Rosistilla ulvae: one gene and its partner. Each later gene encodes a partner of the first gene's protein in a complex. Links are inferred from orthologs where the notes say so. Each region holds a gene or a part of one and is shown on either strand. Other genes may lie near its edges.

The links.
Region 2: the proteins of accB (region 1) and accD are in contact, whole or in part, in a solved structure (PDB 8UXZ), measured with the Escherichia coli proteins. The link is inferred for Rosistilla ulvae from one-to-one orthologs.

Annotation. Positions count from the first base shown.
Region 1 is NZ_CP036261.1:4,848,246-4,851,526, reverse strand. The notes cover bases 240-3,195. They hold accB (acetyl-CoA carboxylase biotin carboxyl carrier protein), read left to right. Parts: upstream 240-1,466; coding sequence 1,467-1,925; downstream 1,926-3,195. Other genes in these bases: accC (acetyl-CoA carboxylase biotin carboxylase subunit), read left to right, coding at 2,076-3,195; EC9_RS17115 (M24 family metallopeptidase), read left to right, coding at 240-1,291. Also shown: EC9_RS17120 (hypothetical protein), read right to left, coding at 1-113; more of EC9_RS17115, read left to right, coding at 206-239; more of accC, read left to right, coding at 3,196-3,281. UniProt on the Escherichia coli protein: This protein is a component of the acetyl coenzyme A carboxylase complex; first, biotin carboxylase catalyzes the carboxylation of the carrier protein and then the transcarboxylase transfers the carboxyl group to form malonyl-CoA.
Region 2 is NZ_CP036261.1:7,271,381-7,274,457, reverse strand. What follows is about bases 1-2,752. They hold accD (acetyl-CoA carboxylase, carboxyltransferase subunit beta), read left to right. Parts: upstream 1-832; coding sequence 833-1,672; downstream 1,673-2,752. Other genes in these bases: EC9_RS25615 (serine/threonine-protein kinase), read left to right, coding at 1,702-2,655; EC9_RS25625 (Gfo/Idh/MocA family protein), read right to left, coding at 1-401. Also shown: EC9_RS25610 (hypothetical protein), read left to right, coding at 2,952-3,077.

The DNA of each region.
Region 1 (3,281 bases):
ACTCGCGGACGAGGCAACGCGTCGCCGATCGTTTTCATCTGAACGCAGCGATGATAGCATTGGCCGAACGTCTCTCGCCGCGTTGTGTCGTATTGAACCCATACGATGCTCAAGCCGTGGGGATTTTCCTACCGATCAAGTTTCGCAGCGGCATCGCGCGCCGCAACACCCGTCTATTCTACTTTCAGCGGAGCGACGCGAATCGATGCCCACACGAATTGAAAAACTGCGAGATTTGCTAGCCCAGCAATCTGTCGATTGTCTGCTGGTGACCGGCGAAACCGATGTCCGCTATTTGTCCGGCTTCACCGGCGATAGCAGCTATCTTTTGATCTCCGGATCGCGAGCGGCGATCCTCAGCGACCGGCGTTACGAGACGCAGATCGAACAAGAGTGTGGCGACCTGGAAGCGTTTGTCCGCGGTCCCGAGCGGACGATGACCCAATTGGTTGGCCAAGCGGTCGAGGACTTCTCTGTCAAAACGGTCGGCTTGGACGCAAATGATATCAGTTGGGGATTGGCGGAAGGCTTTCGATCGGTCCTGGCGAATCAGACCTTGGTCCCAGCCAACGGGCTCGTGCCGCAATTGCGTCAAATTAAAGAAGCGTCGGAAATCGAGACGATTCGCGAAGCGGTGCGGATTGCGGAGCGAACGTTTTTGGCGATCCGAGCGACGTTGCGGCACGGACAAACCGAACTCGAAATCGCTCATAACGTCGAACACTGGATCCGTCACTTTGGCGGCGAAGGTTGCGGCTTTGCTACCATTGCGGCGATTGGACCCAATGCCGCCCTGCCGCATGCCCAGCCAGGCCAGCGACGGATCGGCGACGATCCCGCGCTACTGCTCGATTGGGGAGCCAAATATAAAGGGTATACGAGCGATTTGACACGGATGACGGCGATTGGTGCCCCGTCGGCCGAAATGGCGGAAATTTATCCTGTCGTTTTGGAGGCTCAAATGGCAGCAATTTCGGCGATTGGCCCTGGCGTTGCCTTGAAAACTGTCGACGCCGCAGCGCGCGACGTGATCGCTGACGCCGGATTTGGGGATTACTTCAGCCACGGTTTGGGGCATGGAATCGGTTTGCAAGTCCATGAATCGCCCCGAATTTCGGCAATCACTGAAGGGGAGCTGCAAACGGGGATGATCGTCACCGTCGAACCGGGGATCTACCTACCCGGGAAACTGGGGGTGCGGATCGAAGATGATGTCTTGGTGACCGAAAATGGCTACGAAGTCTTATCGAGTTTGCCAAAGGGTCTCGATGATTGCACGGTAATCCTGTAAAAAGTGACCCGGCGTACCAATGGGTGCGCTAATGCCTGCGGAGTTCGTCGATTACAACGAGCTCGCGGCTACCACCCCCGTCCATGCCAAATATAGTACAACGCAACGAACTGCGATGCCAATCGCTGTATGAGACGCTTTTAGGTGTCGTTGTGGAACCCATGTTGGAGTGAACATGTCAGGCGACGTTTTTGATATCGAACAGATCCGCAAGCTCGTCGAGCTGATGGAAGAGCACAACCTTGCCGAAGTTGATTTGAAGCAGGACGAGAAACAAATCAAACTTTGTCGTGGCGGAGTCGCTGCAGCCCCCGCTCCGATGATGATGCAAGCGCCGGTCGCTGCGGCAGCGCCGGCACCGGTTGCCGCTGCGGAGACCGATGGCGCGAACATCGCGATCATCAAGGCTCCGATGGTCGGCACGTTCTACGCGCGTCCAAATCCTGAATCCCCCACGTTTGTTAACGTAGGTGACTCGATCAACGCTGAGACAACTATTTGTATCGTCGAAGCGATGAAAGTCTTCAACGAAATCCCAGCGGAGATCTCGGGCAAAGTCGTTGCTGTGTTGGCCAAAGATGGCGAAGCTGTCGATTTTGGCAAACCATTGTTCAAAATCGACACCTCGGCGTAACGCATCGCGATGTCTCCCAAACGCTGACCGCGACGCATTGGCGTCGCGAGCGTCAGTGTCCCAACGCTTCAAATCGCCGGTAGCCGGTCTTCGATCGGCTGCCAGGTTATCCAACAACGCCCGCCTCAGCCCCTGGAAATTTTCAATCGGATGTATAACCGGATCCTCATTGCAAACCGTGGTGAAATCGCGCTGCGAATTATCCGTGCCTGCCGCGAAATGGGCATTGAATCGGTCGCCGTTTACAGCGAAGCGGATCGCGAATCGGCGCATGTCCGGTTGGCGGACGCGGCGTTTTGTATCGGTCCGGCGCGAAGTGCGGAAAGCTATCTGCGGATCGATCAAGTGATCAGCGCGGCCGAAGTGGGCGGTGCCGAGGCGATCCACCCCGGTTATGGCTTTCTCGCCGAAAACGCTGACTTCAATGAGGTCTGCCGCAGCTGTAACATCGATTTCATCGGACCACTGCCCGAATCGATGGAAATGCTTGGCGATAAGAACTCCGCCCGCGCCCTGGCGCAATCCGCTGGCGTCCCTGTGGTTCCTGGCAGCGACGGACTGTTGACCGACACCGAAGAAGCATTGGCCGTCGCCAAGACGATCGGATACCCGGTGTTGATCAAAGCGACTGCCGGTGGTGGTGGTAAAGGGATGCGAGTTGCGGAGTCGCCCGAGGTGCTCGAGACCGCGTTGCAACAGGCCCGTCAAGAAGCCGAAGCAGCGTTTGGAAACGGCGGCGTCTATCTGGAGAAGTTTATCGAACAGCCGCGGCATATCGAAGTTCAGATCATCGCCGATCAACAAGGGAACGTCGTCCATCTGCACGAACGCGATTGTTCGGTTCAACGCCGCCATCAAAAATTGATCGAAGAGGCGCCGTCGCCGTTGTTGCCCGACAAGCGACGTAAAGAGATCTGCGACGCAGCGGTTCGGATGATTCAGAACGCGAACTATTACAACGCCGGTACTGTCGAATTTATCGTCGACAAGAACGATGACTTCTACTTTATCGAGGTCAACGCGCGGATTCAGGTCGAACATCCGGTAACCGAAATGGTGACCGGGGTCGATCTGATCAAGCAACAGATCTGTGTCGCCGCGGGGCAACCGTTGCCATTCACCCAGGATGACATCCAATGTCGCGGGTCGTCGATCGAATGTCGGATCAACGCCGAAAACCCCGATAAGAACTTCATGCCCAACCCGGGTAAAATCGAATCGTTTTTCGCTCCCGGAGGACTCGGCGTCCGCTTTGATTCGCACGTCTACGCCGGCTACACCGTCCCTCCTTATTACGATTCGATGATCGGCAAATTGATTGTCCATCGTCCGACTCGCGAGGAAGCGATCGCTTGC
Region 2 (3,077 bases), 2.4 Mb from region 1 along the record:
TGGGTGGGAAACCAGGCCATCGGCCAATTGATCGCCAGCGTTCGATCAGCCCGCTGCGCCGCGTCGATCATCGAATCGGCTTCGGCGAGCGACGCCGCCATCGGTTTTTCGATCAGCACATCAACTCTATGAGCCATCACACGCTCGGTCCACAGTCCGTGCCCCGCAGCGGCCGGGCACAACAGCACGATGTCGGGCTGTGTCTGGTCCAAGCAAGCCTGCCAATCGCTGAAGACCTTTTCGCTGGGCAGTTGCAATTCCTCGATCGCTTGCTGCATGCGATCGGGTTGTTCATCGCACAGGCCAACGATTTCGACGTCGGGAATCGCCGCGGCCAGCCGCAAGTTGTCGCCCATGTGAAAATGTTCGAAGTTGATACCGGCGATTTTCCAACGTGCCATCGGGTGTGTCTTTCAATAGGTTGGGGATGCACGCCAGTTCCACTTGAGGGGGTGCGAGAGCGATTGAGCGGTCGGTCAGCCGCTTCGACGAACGTGGAGAACTGACGACTTGGGGATGACGGCAGTTTGGGGCGGCAAGTTTGCCGAAGCTCAAACATTTATCAGCCCTGCCGAAACGTCCTTTTACGTGCGACGCAGTGAAAGCTGATTACAATAATCGTATGCTCGCACGCACGCAGGTCGCACGCTATATGCCTAGAAGAAAGTGCAGCGGTATCGTAGGCTAACGGGAGTCGAAGCGTTGCCGGGCCCACTTCTGAATGCGGGCTGGTGAAATCGACGCAGCGAATAATCGCGATTACCGATACACTTGGATTGCGAACAAGGCGAAATTAGTTACTTCACTGACCCTTTGATGGGTGAATAATTGCATGGCGACCGTCGAATCGAACAGCGAAGCCCCGAATACCAAAAAACGCGGTATTCCTGAGGGATTGTGGATTAAATGCCCCGGATGTCTGTCGAGCGTCTACCGCAAAGAGGTCCAACGGCGGCTGAATGTCTGCCCTAAATGCGACCACCATCTTTACGTTTCGGCAGCCGATCGGGTCGAACAGGTCTTGGATGAAGGGACGTTTGAGGCTTGGGACGAAGAGCTGAGGCCCACCGATCCCTTGGAATTTGCTGACCGAAAACGTTATGCCGAGCGATTGCTAGCCGAACAGAAGCGGACCGGATTGGTCGATGCTGCTCTGACCGGCACCGGGATGATTCGGGCTCGCCGGGTTGCGTTTGGAGTTACCGACAGTGCGTTTATCATGGGGAGCATGGGCTCGGTTGTTGGCGAGCGGTTGACGCGGTTGATCGAACGAGCGACCGAACAGAACCTACCCTTGATCATTATTAGTGGCTCCGGCGGCGGGGCTCGGATGCACGAAGGGATCTTGTCGCTGATGCAGATGGCGAAGGTCTCCGCGGCGTTGGCTCGGTATCACGAATCGGGCGGCCTGTTTATCAGCGTACTGACCAACCCCACTATGGGTGGGGTTGCTGCCAGTTTCGCTTCGTTGGGAGATCTCTGTTTCGCTGAGCCCAAGGCGCTGATCGGTTTCGCCGGACCGCGGACGATCAAAGCGACGATCGGCATCGAATTGCCCGAGGGCTTTCAGACCAGCGAATTCCTGTTGGAGCACGGTTTTATCGATCGTATCGTCGCTCGCGATCGACTGAAATCGGAGATCGCTCGCGTCATCGACTACTGTGGCAAATAAAACTCCTTCTCTCGACTGCGATTACGTTTATGGGACTGCTGGATAAAATTCAATCGCTGATCGGCAAAAAGAAGACGGAAGAGGGAGATTCCGACGCCGCTGTGGCTCCGGCGAGCAAGCGGACCAAGGGGAGCAACAGCCTGGACGTCGAAGCCCGCTTTGAGCGGATGCGGTCGGCCGTTTCGGGGACGATGAGTAACTTCATCACCGCCCGGGATCGGCAATACAACCGCGTCGTCGGGCTGAAATTGTGCGACGCCGAAAAAGTAGCCACCTTCGAAGCCCGCTTCAAAGGCCTCAAGAAACCGATCGAAGGGGCGATCGCTGTGCAAATGCAGCACCCCAACGTTGTCGAGACCTACGAATATGGCACCACCAAGCAGGGGCAACCCTATCTGGTGATGGAATATGTCGACGGCCCTGGGCTGTTGCAGGTCATCCAGACGCGGAAAGAAGAGACCTTGGCGGGGAAGCGTTTATCGTTGATCCGACAGATGGCCGAGGGGATGAAGTACGTCCACGAGAAGGGGTTCATTCACCGCGACATCTGCCCTCGCAACTTCATCTGTTCCGCCGACATGGAGCGGGTGAAGCTTATTGATTTCGGTTTGACCGTTCCCGCGTTGCCCCCCTACATGCAGCCGGGCAACCGAACCGGGACGCCTCTTTATATGGCACCGGAAATCGTTCGCCGCCGGCAGACCGATCAACGCGTCGACGTGTTCGCCTTTGGCGTTTCGATCTACACGTTGTGTGCTTTCGATTTTCCTTGGCCGGTCAACGACACCACCGGCAAAGCGGCGCTACAGCACGACACCCATCCGCCGACTCCGATTTTGGAGTTCCGCCCCGATCTGAATCCTGTGCTTGCGACGGCGATCATGCGATGTATCAGCCCCAACGTGCAGGACCGGATGCCATCGATGGAAGCCTTCTTAAGGCAGATCAAAGGGGTCAGGTCGGAGCAGAAGTCGGCGACCTAATTCGAAACCGGGCTCGCAAACCGGTGGACTCATGAGTTCCCCAACCGGCAAACTTGGGGACGATTCGGGGGCGGCGAGTCGCTGTACAGCTGGTAATTCGCTCATTCGCTGCAACCACACCCCCTCTTGCGAGGCATTTTGGGATTCGTGGTTTAATGTTTGAATCATTTTCTGGCGCTGACTATACTTCAAACGTGCTTCAATATTTGTCCGGTCCTAACCTTGTCTGTCGTCCAATTCTCGTGCGACCTGACGGGCAAACTCGGTTCGCTCCGTAACGTGTAGGGAAACCTTCCATGACCTTTCTGGGAAAGATATTTTCAGCGCTGATTTTTGTGCTCAGCATGAGCTTCTTGTTGCTCGCCATCATGGTTACCGCAACGCACAAAAACTGGCGCGACGCCGCAATCAATCCATCGACC